Regions from separate parts of the Thermanaerosceptrum fracticalcis genome, predicted to be linked through region 2. Evidence: a T-box and tRNA genes for the amino acid it is inferred to sense, from the RefSeq annotation. Region 2 holds a T-box; the other holds one or more tRNA genes.
The links. The T-box of region 2 lies ahead of ileS (isoleucine--tRNA ligase). A T-box ahead of a tRNA ligase gene usually reads a tRNA of that ligase, here a tRNA-Ile.

Region 1: it has a tRNA-Ile gene. The T-box ahead of ileS (isoleucine--tRNA ligase) is inferred to sense a tRNA for this amino acid. The anticodon was not compared.

What each region holds. Positions count from the first base shown of each region.
Region 1 is NZ_CP045798.1:1,351,372-1,360,080, forward strand. Features, by position in the region: gene BR63_RS19490 (stalk domain-containing protein) at 1-773, opposite strand, end outside; gene BR63_RS07140 (zinc ribbon domain-containing protein) at 809-1,522, opposite strand; gene BR63_RS07145 (Nif3-like dinuclear metal center hexameric protein) at 1,584-2,696, opposite strand; gene BR63_RS07150 (tRNA (adenine(22)-N(1))-methyltransferase) at 2,672-3,379, opposite strand; gene BR63_RS07155 (hypothetical protein) at 3,530-3,739, opposite strand; gene BR63_RS07160 (gamma-glutamyltransferase) at 3,743-4,006, opposite strand; tRNA gene BR63_RS07165 (tRNA-Val) at 4,338-4,413, opposite strand; tRNA gene BR63_RS07170 (tRNA-Ile) at 4,422-4,496, opposite strand; gene rpoD (RNA polymerase sigma factor RpoD) at 4,560-5,690, opposite strand; gene dnaG (DNA primase) at 5,680-7,509, opposite strand; gene BR63_RS07185 (deoxyguanosinetriphosphate triphosphohydrolase) at 7,729-8,709, opposite strand, start outside.
Region 2 is NZ_CP045798.1:326,978-335,686, forward strand. Features, by position in the region: gene BR63_RS01750 (YggS family pyridoxal phosphate-dependent enzyme) at 1-227, shown strand, start outside; gene BR63_RS01755 (cell division protein SepF) at 211-696, shown strand; gene proC (pyrroline-5-carboxylate reductase) at 693-1,496, shown strand; gene BR63_RS01765 (YggT family protein) at 1,514-1,774, shown strand; gene BR63_RS01770 (YlmH family RNA-binding protein) at 1,779-2,570, shown strand; gene BR63_RS01775 (DivIVA domain-containing protein) at 2,585-3,106, shown strand; gene BR63_RS01780 (DUF167 domain-containing protein) at 3,075-3,371, shown strand; T-box leader at 3,425-3,655, shown strand; gene ileS (isoleucine--tRNA ligase) at 3,860-6,643, shown strand; gene BR63_RS01790 (sensor histidine kinase) at 6,831-8,561, shown strand; gene BR63_RS01795 (LytR/AlgR family response regulator transcription factor) at 8,524-8,709, shown strand, end outside.

The sequences.
Region 1 (8,709 bases), 1.0 Mb from region 2:
TGACCCGGAAGCTTCTGACCGCTTTCGTCGGCAATAGTCACCTGGGGTTGGCTTATAGTTCCCATCCACCCGGCCACAGTGCGGCTTGGTACCCCTACAGCCCGCAGAAGGGCTACCATTAAATCAGAGTAATCCTCACAGACCCCGATCCCTGTTTGCAATGCGGAGAGAGCCCCCTTATTGGCAGGATCTGTGGGTTTATCGGCATAATGCATATGGCTGTTCAAAAAAGCAAAAATCTTTTTGGCTTTAAGAAAAGGATTGGTTTCCCCTCCGGTTATCTCCTTGGCTTTCTTGATGATTAGGGGATTATCGCTCTCGATGCCCGGTGCCGGCTTCAAATAAGGAATCAATGCCGGCTCCAGGGGCTTATAACTTTCTATTTTCCCAGGATCAATGGTAAAACTAATCTTACCCACGCGGTAAACTTGCTGGATACTTAAGCTTTTTTTTTCACCTGGCTTAATAGCCGCAATATTAAACTTACCGGTGCGATTGCCTTTCAGGTCTGTAGTGATTTCCAGGGGCTCTTGTGAGTATTTGGTGGCTATCAAATGGGAATAGGGCATGTTTTTCGTTAAATAGACATTGGGTAATGTTATGGCAAGATTAATATCCCGGGCAGTCGATGTGCCCACGTTTTTAAAGTAATAAGTAGTGGTCACCTGGTAATAGGTTTGATCTTTTATGCTATAGGATAATTCTGCTGCCTGTACATGAAGAGAGATGAAAAGTAAAAAGATTAGAATGATTATTGTTGCTCTTTTTTTCATGCTGTCCTCCACTTAACTCAGCTAAAACTAGGTGCTTAGGGAATGTTTATTAAAATTCTCCCGCAGTTGTCGCAGCGCTGTAAAGTTTTACCCTCTTTGATGCGCAGGACTAAAACCGAGGGGATACTGATGTGGCAGCCTGAACAAGTCCCCCCTTTGATTTTTGCCACGGCATTCCTGGGAAAACGCCTTTCCGTTTCCGTATAAAGCCGTAATGTCTCAGGACTTAATTGCTCCTCGATTTCCTCCCTCTTTAGTTTTAGTTCGGCAAGTTTAAAATCCAGCTGGCTTACGGCTTTCTTATACTCCTTCACACCCTCGTTATATTCTTTCTTCAGGGATTTAATAATTTCCTTCACCTGCTCTTGTTTCTTCTTGAGGTTTTCTATCTCATTCAGTACCTCCATGTAACGGTTTTCACTCTTATTCACTTCTTCTTCCATTTTGATCAGAGATTGCTGTAAACTTAATAATTCTTTTAAAGACCCGCCTTTGGCCTGGTACAACTTATCCTTACTTCCCTGGGCCTGTTTGGTGATCCTCGCTACTTCTGTATCAAGCTTGGTAGCCTTAGCCTCTGCCCCGGCAAGGAGGTTACCCAGTTTGCTGCTTTCTTCTTCCGCTCTTTTAATGCTGTCCTGCAGTTGTTTTAAGCGAACCACCAGAGACTTTAATCCTTCTTTTTTCTGCAGGACATACTCTTCCTGGGCGATTGCTTGCAAATCCCATATTAATCTTGCTTGTTCCATACTACCTCTCCTCTCTTGATGATCTTAAAAAAAATAAAAGGACAGGAAATAACTTCCCATCCTATAAATAACGAAAAGGATCTGTATTGATCCGGGAAACAAAAACCTGTACATCCTCCTTAGCCAGCTGCTGGCGGAGGAAATCGGCCAATACATCAACAACAGGCTGTTCTGTGGCAAAATGGCCGCCGTCCACCAGTGCCAGGTCCTGAGAAAGAGCTTCCTGGGCCTCATGGTACTTGATATCTCCAGTTAACAAAACCTGGACACCGGCAAAAACGGCCTGGGCAATAAAAGAAGCGCCGCTTCCCCCGCATAAGGCAATTTTACGGACGGTTTTATGCAAATCGCCGCAATAACGGACATGAGATATCCCCAGGGATTCTTTCACGAGTTCAATAAAATCTGCTAGGGATAAGGGTGCAGCCAAATAACCCACTCTCCCCAAACCTGCCTGCTTACCGGGGTTGGCCAGGGGATAGATGTCATAAGCCACTTCTTCATAGGGATGTGCTTTGAGCATAGCTTTCACGACTTTAGAAAGAATTTCTTCCGGAACAATGGTCTCCAGGCGAATTTCCTCAACATATTCCAGTTTACCCTGCTCACCGATAAAAGGATTGGTGCCGGACAAGGGCCGGAAAGTCCCCGTGCCTTTTAACTGGAATGTACAGTCGGAGTAATTACCGATCCACCCTCCTCCTGCCACAGAAATGGCCTCACGAACCTTTTCCACGTAATCCAGGGGCACGAATACCACCAGTTTAAAGAGTTTCTGCTGCCAGCCGGAGGAGAGTATTGTTACATCCTGGAGCTTGAGTTTTTGGGCCAAAACATCATTTACACCACCCCAGGTCGAATCCAGGTTGGTATGAGCAGTATAGAGAACCAGCCGGTTTTCCACAATCCTGGCAATAAGGCGGCCCAAAGGCAAATCAGTCCTGATGTTTTTAAGGGGTTTGAAAAGGGGCGTATGGTGCACAACAAGCATGTCTGCGCCCAGGCTGAGGGCTTCATCAAGGACTTCTAGGTTCAAATCCAGGGAGACAAAAATCTTCCTTACCTCCTGGGCCGGGTCGCCTATCTGCAGGCCGATATTATCCCAGTCCTCGGCCAAGTATTTGGGTGCAAATTTTTCAATTAACTGTGCTACTGTTTGGCAGCGAACAACCATTCCTGTAACCCCTTTGCCATGTGGATTTTTCTCGTAAATTCATTTACTTTTACTCTACTCTCTTGATTTTGAGATTTCGCCAACTGCTTGAGTATTTCCTGCATCGCTTCTATATCTTTCTGTAAAACTTCCTGCAGTAAAGGGTGTCTCATCTTGATTAAGAGAGGCCCATAATGAATTTCTTCTTCCGTGAGGGCCGTTCTTTCCCCTTTTTCCGCAGCAATTACCACAAAAAGTCTTTTATCTTCGTAAATAATATCCTCTCCGGTAATCACCCAGTTATGCTCCGACAGCCACCTGCGAACTACGTCAGCTCCGTTCATGGGCTGGAAAATCATTTTTTTCAGTTTTTCCACTACTTGAGGAGAATTCTCTAAAATGTCCCTGCCGGTACTTCCTCCCATCCCGGCAATAATCACCACATCTACCTCACCCGGCATAAGCGCTGTCAGCCCGTCGCCCCGCCGTATTTCTACCTGTTCCGCCACATTGTAGGCCCTCACGGTACGGCAGGCCGCCTGGTATGGTCCTTCATGAACATCCACGCCTATGACAAAGGAAGCAATCCCTTCTTTCACCAAATAACAGGGGAGAAAAGCATGGTCCGTACCGATATCTGCCACCCTGGAACCCTGCGGCACCAAACGGGCCAGGGCCAGTAAACGCTGGGATAAATTGAGCACGTTATTACCTCTTTCTTTCAATGAAGTAGTACACCACTACCCTGAAAGTAATCCTCAGAATAAGGAATTTGCCATAAAAGTTCCATATTGGAGCATAGCGAAACAGACTTTGCGAAGTGAGGATGAAAAATCAGAGGGGCATTCATATGGTCAGACCCCACCCTCAACATTCCATAAATGGAATGTTGAGGGTGGTCTGATTTCGACGACACAGGATGTGCCTAATGCCGCCAGTGGCCGGATGCCATAACTGGCGGCGAACCTTAGTTTTTCTTTAGTCTGTTCTATGCGGAGATTCTGGAACGAGGTGGAAAATTCTTTCTCTATCTTCTGGGCGATAGTTCCCAGGTAAAAGTCCATTAATCATCCTGGCAGATGATATCTCCGGGACGGGAAACGCTGCCCCGGGGTAAAAAATTTTTTTTGCAGTTCCCGGTCCTTTTGTAGTATATCACTATATTTGCGGATAATTTCTACCAGGTGATGACTGGCTGGGAAACCCTGGGCATAATCTATGGTCGGGGCAAATAAATATGCCAAACTCTTGGTGGCGAATCGCTCATAAATTTCCTGCCAGGCGTGGACACAACCGGGTACAGAAAGAAGACATCCCCGCCCATGCCGCAAGCATAGGGCTACACCACATTGAGAACGACATTAACCGTAATGGCAGCTTCCATGGCATTAAACCATACCAAGTTTACCCATGACCACAGGACGATGCATAGAGATCCCCCTCTAGTCTACCCGTTTTACCCGTTACCCGGCTTCATCATGCTTATTATATCATAAAAAAGTCTTAATTTAGGGTCACGCTTGCGTAAGTGCATAATTACTTCACCAGTTGATAAATGACAGAACATTGTCGCAAACAAAAGCAATGCGACAGTAGAACCGTCCCCGTTGTCGCGCACAAAAAGCACCATGCATGAGCATGGTGCTATGTTTTGTTTAAAGATGGTGGGCGATGACAGGATCGAACTGCCGACATCCTGCTTGTAAGGCAGGCGCTCTCCCAGCTGAGCTAATCGCCCAATTTAGTTGGTGGGCCCACCTGGGATCGAACCAGGGACCAACCGGTTATGAGCCGGTTGCTCTACCGCTGAGCTATAGGCCCGGTCAATCTCCATCGGAGACAATGATTATTGTATAATAATTTTCCGCAGCGGTCAATAGTAATTTAATCCAAATAATCTTTTAATTTGCGGCTGCGGCTGGGGTGACGAAGTTTTCTTAAGGCTTTGGCTTCTATTTGCCTGATTCTTTCCCGGGTAACGCCAAATTCCTGGCCTACTTCTTCCAGGGTGCGGGCCCGCCCGTCATCGAGACCAAAACGTAAACGGAGGACTTTTTCTTCCCGGGGAGTTAATGTCTCCAGAACTTCTTCCAACTGTTCCTTGAGGAGAATAAAGGAGGCCGCTTCGGCAGGTGCCGGTGCATCTTCATCCTCAATAAAATCGCCTAAATGACTGTCTTCTTCTTCGCCAATGGGCGTTTCCAGGGATACAGGTTCCTGGGCAATTTTTAGAATTTCCCTCACCCTTTCCACAGGAATATCCATCTCTTTGGCGATTTCCTCAGGTGATGGCTCCCGGCCTAACTCTTGCAACAATTGACGTGAAACCCTAATGAGCTTGTTGATGGTTTCCACCATATGCACAGGAATACGAATGGTCCGGGCCTGGTCAGCAATGGCTCTGGTAATGGCCTGCCTAATCCACCAGGTAGCGTAAGTACTGAACTTATAGCCTTTCCGGTAATCAAATTTTTCTACCGCTTTGATTAAGCCCAGGTTACCTTCCTGGATCAAATCTAAAAACAACATGCCCCTACCTACATAGCGCTTGGCGATACTGACCACAAGCCGCAAGTTGGCTTCAGCCAAACGACGCTTGGCTTCCTCATCTCCCTGCTCCATCCTCTTAGCTAATTCCACTTCCTCTTCAGCTGAGAGCAGGGGAACCCGGCCAATTTCCTTTAAGTACATGCGTACAGGGTCATCAATGCCAACACCCTCAGGTACGGAAAGATCAATTTCAATCTCCCCATCCTCAACTTCCGGGTGGTCATCCATAACCTCCGGCTCATGTGCATCGCCGAAAGATTCAATATCAGCAGAATCAGGCACCACATCAATACCCATGGAACCGAGGTGTTCATAAACCTCGTCTATCTGTTCAGGGGTCATTTCCACACCCTGTAGAGTATCCATTATTTCACGGTAGGTTAAAATACCGCGTTTTTTGCCTTTCTGGATAAGTTCTTTCACGCCATTAATTTTTAGTTGTTCTATGTCTTTTTCAGTTTTCAAACCCATTCCCCCCCTTCCGTAGGGTAGCTATTAATCTCTGTTTATGGATAACCAATTGTTGGATGTGAGCCATCAACTCTTGGGATTTGCTGATATCACCCTTTTGTTCACATTGAATCATAAGGTTGCTTTTTTCCTGGATTTTTCTATTAATATATTCAAGTTCTAAAATTGTAAGACAGTCTCTTAAGGCACGTTCCCAATCTTGGGGCAGTTCATCGGCCATCAGTATTTCTGCCAGGATTTCCTGGCTTTCTTTGGCTTCCAAAAAGGCCATTAAATCATTGGCCTTTATATTATGACCAGCCTGACGCATAACTAAATTCAGCTGATAAATTTCTTTTAAAGAATTATGGGTAAAAAGCTCTATCCCACCGGCTTCTTCAATTTGCGGGGTGATTTCCGGAATCTCTACTGCCAGGCGGATGAGAGTTCTCTCCGCCTTTGCGGTGGCCGAAACGGCAACGAATTTATTCTTACTCAATTTGAGGTTTCTATCCCCTGTATTTGGCCCAGCCTCTCCCTGCTGGTATTTCCTGATCTCGGCATGAATAGCTACCTCGGGAAAGCCAAGCTTATCGGCCAACAACTGGATAAAACCTTGCCTGGCTACGGGACTCTGTACCTTATGAAGGTCGGGTATGAGTCCCTGCACCACCTGGATTTTACCATTTACGGTACTAGCATCGTATTTTTCCAGCATTTTCTGCAGTTTATATTCTAAAAGGGGGAGGGCTTCCTGTATTCTTTTTAAAAATGCCTCTCTACCCTGTTTGTTAAGAAATTCATCGGGGTCTTTGCCGTCAGGTATGGTTACGACGGAAACATGACAGCCTAATTGCCGGAGAATATCGAGGCCCCGCAGGGTGGCCTCCTGTCCTGCACTGTCGGCATCAAAACAGGTGGCGGTATTATAGGTGTAACGCATCATCATTCTAGCCTGTTCAGTAGTGAGGGCTGTACCCAAAGTCGCCACAGCATTACTAATCCCGTGCTGGTGAGCAGTGATTACATCCATATAACCTTCCATAATGATGACCTGATCCTGAGTGCGGATGGGTCCCTTGGCTAGATTCAGACCATACAGAAATCTCCCTTTACTAAAAAGCGGCGTATCCGGGGAATTTAAGTACTTAGGTAAAGAATCATCCAATACCCGGCCGCCGAAGCCCACGACACGTCCTCGTTCGTCACAAATAGGAAACATCAACCTGTTACGGAAACGGTCAATGAGATTGCCATTTTGGGCTTTACTTGCCAATCCCAAAATAAGCAGTTCCTCAGGTAAAACCTTTTTATCCAATAACAAACGGGTTAGCTGGTCCCAAGCTTGTGGGGCGTAACCCAGGAGGAATTTTTCACAACTATCTTGGCTCAGTCCCCGCCTCTCCAGATAAAGCAGTGCTTCTTTACCGGCTCCTTCAAATAAGAGGCGATGGTAATATTGTGTCACAAATTCATTGATTTCATAGTAGCGCTGCTTCTTCTTTTCTTGCCTGGCTTTTTCAGGTGAAACGTCATTCTCGGGCATGGTAATCCCGCAGCGTTTGGCTAAATACAGTACAGCTTCGGGATAGCTGAGACTATTTTTTTCCATGAGGAAAGAAAAAACGTTGCCGCCTTTACCACAGCCAAAGCAATGGTAAATTTGTTTCTGGGGTGAAACCACAAAGGAAGGAGTTTTCTCCTGATGGAAAGGACATAAGCCAATAAAATTGTTGCCCTGTTTTCTTAAAGGTAAATATTCACGGATAATTTCCACAATATCTACCCGGTGCCGCAGGTCACTTATAAACTCTTCGGGAATTCGTCCTGACATGACCCGGTCACCACCCCATCATCAGTTGATATTGTTTTCGCCATATCTATTATTTTTTCCTGCTTTTTCGCAAAGTTTTAGACTGAAAGGAAACCTAGAAATGAATGAAAACAATTGTCATTTATTCGAGAAACACAAAGAAATTCCTTCTTTTTTATTAGAAAAATAGTATTAAATTGTTTTTACCTATTATTCTTGCATTACTTGTAAATTATTCCTTTAAAATTTCGCCTTCAGTAAGGAGCGGGGTAAAATCAGGTCCTTAAACACAGCAACACAGTAGTTATCAGTCATACCGGAAATGTAGTCGGCAACTCCCCGGTCTACGCCCTCCTCCCGGGCAATCTGCACGTAAAAATCAGGCATTTTCTCCGGGTTTTTCCGGTAATAGTTAAAAACAAACTCCACCACATACATGGCTTTTTCTCTTTCCAAACGGCAGAGCGGTCCTTTATAAACATGCTCAAACATAAACTTGCGGAGCCCCTGTAAGGCCCTATCCACCCTGGGCCCTAACGTTATCTTAAGTTCTCCCTTCTCAAGTTTTTTCCTGCTATGCTCGATCAAATCCAGAACCAGGGTAGCTATACGTTCACCATGGCTGTGTCCCAGGATTTCCAGGTATTCCCCGGGGAGATCTTCTTTCGTTAAAACACCTGCCCTGATGCTGTCGTCAATATCATGCTGGACATAAGCAATCTTATCTGCGTAGCGTACAACCTGACCTTCCAGGGTAGCGGGAACCTGCTCTTTGGTAGCAAACCCGCTGTGGTGTAATACGCCATCCAGTACTTCCCTGGATAAATTGAGGCCGCAGCCTCTTTTACCCTGTTCAATCCGGGTAAGTACCCGCACACTGTTTTCATTATGGCGAAAACCACCCGGCAATAACATATTAAGAACCTCTTCCCCCGTATGGGAAAAGGGAGTATGCCCTACATCATGACCCATGGCAATGGCTTCGATCAGATCCAGGTTTAAGCGGAGAGCAGCCCCCACGGTTTTAGAAATCTGATTCACTTCCAGGGTATGGGTTAAACGGGTGCGATAATGGTCATTCTCGGGAGAGATATAGACTTGCGTCTTATGTTTTAAACGCCGGAAGGATTTTGAATGAATAATACGGTCGCGGTCCCTCATATAACAGGTACGCAAAGGATCAGGTTCTTCGTCAATGACCCGGCCGCGGCTGTCACGGGA
Region 2 (8,709 bases):
CCGAAGCCGAGGAGGTGCGGCCCATATTCCGCAGGCTAAAGGAGCTGTCGGTAGAAATTGACGGGATGAAACTTCCCCAGGTAGAAATGAAGGAACTCTCCATGGGAATGAGTGATGATTTTACTGTGGCTGTGGAGGAGGGGGCGACTTTTGTAAGGATAGGCAGCAGGATTTTTGGCCCCAGAAATTATGAAGAAGGAGGAGAAGAGCATGAAGGTTTTCGATAAGATACTTGATGTCATGGGTTTTACAGAAGTAAGGGAAGAGGTTGTTGTTACCGAGGAAACCAGCAGCCCTCTCTACGAGAATGCTGAGGTCAGAAACCGTAAATCCCGGGGACAGGTTGTGCCTTTTAACGCCGGCAGCAACAAGGACCAGATAAAGGTCACTTTAGTTGAACCAACTACTTTTGATGATACACAGCAGATAGCTGACAGTTTAAAGAATAAACGGACTGTCATTATCAATCTGGAAAACGTGGATTTTGCCCTGGCCAGGCGCATTATTGACTTTGTGGGGGGGACGGCCTATGCTCTGGGAGGTACCCTGCAAAAAATCGGTTCAGGCATCATCATTGCCGTACCCAATAACGTGGATATTTCCGGCGATATTAATGACCTGACCCAACCCAAAGAAGTCTTTGCCTGGATCAGTAGAATTAACCAGGGAACGGAACTAAGGAGGTTTGAACGTTGAAGAATATTGGCTTTATCGGCGGCGGTGCCATGGGCGAGGCGATTTTAGCAGGTCTCATTCGTAGAGGTGTGGAGCCCGAAACTTTATTGGTAAGCGACCTTTCCCATGAACGGCTGGAATGCTTAAAGAATAAATTAGGTGTAAAGACAACTGTTGACAATAAAGATGTGGTCCGGCACGGCGAGGTGATTATCCTGGCCGTAAAACCCCAGAATATCATGGATGCTCTCAAAACTTTTGCCTCTGTTTTGACTCCCGACAAATTACTAATCTCCATTGCTGCGGGTATTTCCACTTCCTTTATTGAGGAAGTAGTACCCTTAGGCTGTAAGGTAATACGGGTCATGCCCAATACCCCTGCTTTAATCAATGCGGGAACCACTGTGCTGGCGGGTGGAAAGTTTGTCACCCAAGAAGATTTGGCCGTAGCTGAAGAAATCTTTAAAGCAGTGGGCAGTGTGACTATCCTGCCCGAAAAAATGCTTAATGCTGTTACGGGTTTAAGCGGCAGCGGACCCGCTTATGTTTATGTAGTGATTGAAGCCCTGGCCGATGGCGGCGTTTTAGCCGGTCTGCCGCGGGATGTGGCCCTCAAACTGGCTGTTGAAACTGTACAGGGGGCCGCCCGCATGGTCCAGGAAACCAGACTCCATCCCGGACAACTGAAGGATATGGTAACTTCCCCCGGCGGTACGGCCATCACAGGTCTGGCCCAAATGGAAAAAGCGGGGTTGCGGGGTATTATCATGGAAACGGTTCTGGCAGCTACCAGTAGATCCCAGGAATTATTAAAAAAATAAAGGGGAGTGGATACATATTGACTTGGCTGATTCCCTATGTACGCATTGCTTTTGAAGTCTTGGACTGGTTAATCATCATCAGGGTGCTCCTGTCCTGGGTTCGTCATGACCCCTACAACCCCATTTTCCGCTTTATTTATGAAATCACCGAACCGGTACTGGCGCCCTTCCGCCGGTTGATGGGGGGGCGAATGGTTGTGGATTTCTCCCCCATTGTGGCCATTTTTGTGATCCAGCTGGTAGAAATGCTGGTGATTGACCTTTTGAGGACCCTTTAAAGATATGCCGAAGACTCGTGAGGAAATCCTGCGGCAGCTTAAGACCGAGGAAGAGAAACAGTTTGTGGCCAGGCTCCTGGATAAAATGAGACTGTTAGAGAAAAAACAGCAGAGCCAGGTCACCGACTTTGCTGACCCTCATTTGCTGGGGGTAGCGGAAAAAATTCTAGAACATTGTGGGGATTTCAGCTGGGAAAGTTATGGCGGACATCCTTATGCCGAAAGGAGAAGGATTGTTTTATCCCCGGATTATTTGGAAATGAGCCTGGATGCGGCACAAATCACTTTACTGGCCTGTTATGGAGACTTCTCTTCCGTGAAGGTTACCCACCGGGACTTTCTAGGAGCCCTTTTAAGTACAGGGATCAAACGGGAAAAACTTGGTGATATCTGGCTGGTTCCCCAGGGATGTGTGACTGCGGCAGACAGGGAAATAGCTAACTTTTTGCTGTACGAGCCCCTCAAAGTAAAGGGGGTACCCCTGGAAATCAAGGAACTGGCGCCGGAACAGTTTAGCTTGCCCGAGCGGGAAGGGAAAAGTATTACTACTACCGTACCCTCCCTGCGCCTGGATGCTATAGCTGCGGCAGGTTTTGGCACTTCCCGGACCAGAATAAGCCGGGAGATTTCTGCCGGGAAGATTAAGGTGAACTGGCAGGAGACCACTAAAACCGACCATCTGCTTAAAGAAGGAGATGTTTTATCGGGGCGGGGAAGGGGTCGTGTGCTTGTGCAGGAAATAAGTGGTACAACACATAAAGGGAGGATAAAAGTTACCTTGCAGAGATTTGTCTGAAAGAGGTGTTGGCTGTGTTAACTCCCCTGGATATCCATAATAAAGAGTTCAAAAAAGGATTTCGTGGTTATGACGTGGATGAGGTTGATGAGTTTTTAGATGAAGTGATCAAGGATTTTGAGACTTTATACAAAGAAAATATGGAGCTTAAAGACCAGTTGCAAAAGCACCGCGATCATTTAAACCGCTATAAAGAGATGGAAGAAACTTTGCGGAATACCATGGTCTTAGCGCAAAAAATGGCTGATGAAGCCAGGAGAAATGCCGATAAGGAAGTAGACCTCATTATCTGGGAAGCGAAAAAGAAGGCGGAACAGATTATCAATAGTGCCCATGAGCAGGTAATCCAGGCTACGGCGAAATTGGAGGAACTTCGTGCTTTTGAAAAACAGCTATATGTTAAGCTGAAAAGCTTTCTCAATACACAGCTCGAACTTTTGGAAAGTGAACATCTTAATACAAGTCCAGCCTGCGTAACCGAGGAAACAAAGGAGTATAGGGACCATGGCTTCACTGTGGAATTTGCAGGAGACTAAAGAAGGTCTACAGTTTAAGATAAAGGTACAGCCTAGGGCCAGTAAAAACGAAATCGCCGGTCTGCAGGAGGATGCTTTAAAGATTAGATTAACGGCTCCGCCCGTTGAGGGGGAAGCCAATGCGGCCTGCATCAGGTTTATTGCCCAGAAGCTGGGGATAGCCACGAGTAGAGTAACTATTGTCAGTGGGCATACAGGACGAAATAAGATAGTGCTTGTTGAAGGTGTAAATAAGGAGCAGTTGTTGCAGCAATTAGGCCTCTAACCAGCTGCAATTGACTTTTTTCTGTTATTTGCTTTATAATTATCAGGAAACAGACAATGGCCGTGATTGGGAGAGTAGCTTGCCAGAGTTTTCTTACAGCGAGCCCGTGGTGGTGGGAGACGGGTAGAAACTAGCAGGGGAAAATCACCCAGGAGCCGTAGAACAGAACCTTTATCATTCAAGGCTATGTTTTACCGGTTAACCCCCGTTACAGGGTTTATGAGAGGCAGTTTGTTTATACTGTTATTAGGGTGGTACCGCGGGAATAGGCTCTCGTCCCTTTTGGGGAGGGGAGCTTTTTTTAGTTGGTGGTTGTTAGTTGGCAGTTGTTAGTGGATGAAGTCCGACTACCGACTACCGAAACCAATAATATTATTCTTATTGCTTTCCCGTGCATATTACTGATTCTATAAGCTTTAAAGAGTGGTAAATTATTACTACCAACTATCAACTAGCAACTAACAACTAAAACGAGGTGAATTACAAGCATGTCCAAAGAAGTACAAAACAAGTATAATGATACCCTCAATCTACCCCAGACGGAGTTTCCCATGCGGGGGAATTTACCCCAGAGGGAACCGGAAATCCTGCAAAAATGGGAGGAAATGAAACTTTATGAAATAGTCCAGAAGGCTACGGCCGGGAAACCTAAGTTCATTCTCCATGATGGACCTCCCTATGCCAATGGGAATATCCATTTAGGCCATACCCTGAATAAAGTATTAAAGGATATCATTGTTAAATACCGCAGCCAAAACGGGTATGATGCTCCCTACGTTCCCGGCTGGGATACCCACGGTTTGCCCATCGAACAGCAAGCCATAAAAGCTATGGGTCTGAACCGGCATGCTACCGACCCTGTTGAATTTAGGAGACACTGTAGGGAATACGCCTTAAAGTATGTGGGCATTCAGCGAGAACAATTTAAACGCCTGGGGGTACGGGGAGATTGGGAAAATCCTTATGTGACCCTGAACCCAGAATTTGAAGCTGTCCAAATTGGTGTCTTTGGCGACATGGCGAAGAAGGGGTATATCTATAAAGGCCTGAAGCCTGTCTATTGGTGTCCTCACTGCGAAACGGCCCTGGCCGAAGCAGAAATCGAATATGGTGAAAAAAAATCGGCCTCCATTTATGTCAAGTTTCCTGTTATTCAGGGGAATGGTCTTTTGGGGCAGGATGACACTTATTTTGTGATCTGGACCACTACTCCCTGGACTTTGCCCGCCAACTTGGCGGTGTGTGTGCACCCTGAACTGGATTACAATCTCCTGGTAGTGGGTCAAGAAAGATACATTGTGGCCAAGGAACTGCAGGAGAATTTCCTGGAAGTCTTGGGTAAGCCTGAAGCTTATGTGGAAGAAACCTTCAAAGGGGAAGAACTGGAAGGAATCATCTGCAGCCATCCCTTCTTTGACAGGCAATCTGTCGTTATTTTAGGAGAACACGTAACCACGGAACAGGGCACCGGCTGTGTCCATACGGCGCCGGGTCATGGTGTGGAGGACTTTGAGGTTGGCAAGAAATATAATCTTCCTGTCCTTTCTCCTGTTGATAATACAGGTAAATTTACGAAAGAAGCGGGTAAATTTGCCGGCATGTTTATCGAGGATGCCAATAAAGCCATCACGGCGGAGTTGAAAGAACAAGACAAGCTTCTGTCCTTAGGGTTTATCAAGCACCAGTATCCCCACTGCTGGCGCTGCAAAAATCCCGTGATGTTCAGGGCCACAGAGCAGTGGTTTGCCTCTATTGACGGTTTCCGGGAGGCCGCCCTCAAAGCCATTGAGGAAGTAAAGTGGATCCCGGCCTGGGGAGAAGAGCGCATCCACAATATGGTAGCCGACCGTGGCGACTGGTGTATCTCCCGGCAGCGTACCTGGGGTGTGCCCATTCCCATCTTCTATTGTAAGGAATGTAATAAAGAGATAATTAATGATGCCACTATCAGTCATTTACAGGAACTCTTTAAGGAGCACGGTGCCGATGTATGGTGGGCCAGGGAAGCCAAAGACTTAATTCCTGAAGGCCTTGCCTGCCCTGAATGCGGCGCCAAAGAATTCCGTAAAGAGACGGATATCATGGACGTTTGGTTTGATTCCGGTTCCAGCCACTTTGCCGTCCTGGAAACCAGGCCTGATTTAGTCTGGCCTGCGGACCTTTATTTAGAGGGCAGTGACCAGCATCGGGGCTGGTTTAACTCCTCCCTCTCCACTTCCGTAGCCGTCAGGGGAGTAGCCCCCTATAAGGCTGTTTTAACCCACGGTTTTTTGGTTGACGAACAGGGAAGAAAGATGTCCAAGTCTCTGGGGAACGGTATCGATCCCCTGGAGGTCATTGAACAGATGGGGGCCGACATCTTAAGGCTCTGGGTAGCTTCCGCCGATTACCGTTCTGATGTGGCAGCTTCACCCAACATCCTCAAACAGATAGCAGAAGCTTATCGCAAGATCCGCAATACCTGCCGCTACCTCTTAGGCAACCTCTATGACTTTGAACCAGAGAAAGATGCCATACCCTATGAAAAAATGGTAGATATCGATAAATGGGCCCTTTTTAAATTGCATAAGCTGATCAAACGTGTGACCGAGGCCTATGAGAATTATGAATTCCACACTGTTTATCACAGTATCCATAACTTCTGCGCCGTGGATATGAGCGCCATCTACCTGGATATTATCAAAGACCGGGTGTATACGGCTAAGGCTCAATCCATGGAAAGAAGAAGTGCCCAAACTGTAATCTTTGAGATCATTACCGCTCTGGTGAAAATGCTTACTCCTATTTTGGCCTTTACCACAGAAGAAATCTGGCAATACCTGCCCTACAAGAACAAGGCCGAGACTGTACAGATTGCAGGCTGGCCCGAGCTCAAGGCAGAGTATATTGACAGTGACTTGGAAGCCAAATGGGATAAGATTCTGGAAGTAAGAGACTTTGTGGCCAAACCCCTGGAAGAGGCGAGGCGGGCCAAGCTCATCGGCCACTCTTTAGACGCTCAGGTGAATCTCTATGCCAATGAGGAGTGGTATCAATTCCTGGAGCCTCTAAAAGAAGACCTGGCTACTATTTTCATTACTTCCGGAGTAGTACTCCATAAAGGCGACGGAACAGGCGAGGTTTATACCAGTGAAGACTTGCCCGGTTTAGCTGCCAAGGTGGAAAAAGCTCCCGGAGTAAAATGCGAGCGCTGCTGGATCTATTCGGAAACCACAGGACAGGATGCCGAGCATCCCGGCCTCTGCAAGCGCTGTGCCGACGTTTTGAGGTAATCGAACGACCTCCGACTTCCGAATTCCGATTTGCATGTATTCCTCTAAAAAGCAAATACCCTGTACCACGAGATACAGGGTATTATTTTTTTCCCCGGAAACGCCTGATTTTACCATAAAAGAAGAGAGGGATATTCTTTAAAAGCATAGTACTTTTTAGTATTATTGGCTATGAGGTGATTTAAAGTTGTTACAACATTTAGTGGGGATAGCCAAGCATCTCTTTACGGAATTAGCTGTGGTACTAATCTTTGTTTTCTTTCTTAGTAAGGCTAAGGTTTTTAAAAACATCATGCTTAAACGGGATACATCCTGGCCTGAAAAAGTGTTTTTAACTGTTTTCTTTGGTCTTATTGGGATATTGGGTACTTATAATGGTATACCTATAGAAAAAACTATAGCCAATACACGGGCAGTAGGAGTTATTGTGGCTGGGTTGGTGGCAGGTCCTACAGTAGGTTTAGGAGCGGGATTGATAGCCGGTATTCACCGTTTTTCTCTGGGCGGATATACTGTGTTTGCCAGTTCATTTTCTACTGTGGCCGAAGGGTTTTTAGCCGGTCTTTATTATGATAAGATTCGTTATAAAAAAGTAAGGTGGCCTTATGCCTTAGGTTTGGCCTTAGGCTTGGAAATCCTGCATATGGGGGTACTGGTAATCATGTCCAAGCCCCTGGCCCAGGCTGTGAGGTCGGTGGAAATGATCGGTCCACCCATGATTATAATTAATGCCCTTGGCGTGGCTGCTTTTGTGGCTATTTTGGAAAGTGTTTATCGAGATCAAGAAAAACGAGAAGCAACGGCAGCCCAATTAGCTTTGCAGATTGCCAACGAGACCCTTCCTTTTCTAAGGAAAGGTTTAAATCGCTACTCCGCTGAAAAAACTGCCAAAATTATTTTTGAGATGGTGGAAGGGCTTGGGGCAGTAGCCATAACTACACCCAAGAAGATACTTGCCTTTGTCGGAACAGGTAGTGACCATCACTCTCCGGAAACGGATATTTTCACGCAGAGTACCGCAGAGGTACTGGAAACCGGAGAGTATAGTGTAGTCCAGACAAAGGATGAAATTGGTTGTCCTACGGACAATTGCCCCCTGGCCTCTAAAGTAACAGTACCTTTAAAAGAAAATAATGAAGTCGTAGGTTCACTGGTACTATATAAGTTAACTGAACAGAGCATTACACCCTTTGAAATTGAGTTGGCCCTGGGTTTAGCCCAGTTAATTTCCACACAAATTGAGATTAGCAGGGGTCAGATGCAGTCGCAGTTACTGGCGGAAGCGGAAATTAGGGCCCTCCAGGCCCAGATCAATCCCCACTTTCTTTTTAATGCTCTCAATACAATTGTGTATTACTGTAGAAAAGATCCGGAGATGGCGAGAGACCTCCTCATTCATTTGGGAGAGTTTTACCGGGAAAATTTAGTAAACCCCGATCAACTAGTGGACCTTGATACGGAACTCAAACATGTAGATTCTTATATCAAAATAGAAATGGCTAGATTTCGCGGTAAACTGCAAGTCATTTATCAAATCTCACCAGAATGTAAATGTATGGTACCCCCATTAATCCTGCAACCCATTGTGGAAAATGCCATAAAACACGGTATACTACCCAAAAAAGAAGGAGGGATTATTACAATTTCCGGTAAAGTTTCGGAGGACAAGGTTATTTTGGCCGTAGAGGATAACGGTGTAGGGATGAAGCCTGAATTAATAAAAAAGGTTCTGGAATATAATCCCGACCGTAAAAATATCGGTCTTTCCAATGTAGACAGCCGACTGAAGAATATTTACGGCAGTAACTTTGGTTTACAGATTGAAAGTTGGCCGGGGCGAGGTACTCGCGCGACCATTCCCATTCCTTTGCGAAAGGAGGATGAAAGTCAAGAAGATGAAGGCCTTACTGGTAGATGATGAGTTTCCTGCCAGAGGCGAATTAAGGTGCCTCCTGGAGGAGATTGGCAGGATTGAGGTTGTAGGGGAGTGTGAAGACGGGGAAGAAGCCCTTGATTTTCTTAAAAAAAATGCCATTGATGTAGTTTTTCTAGATATTCAAATGAGT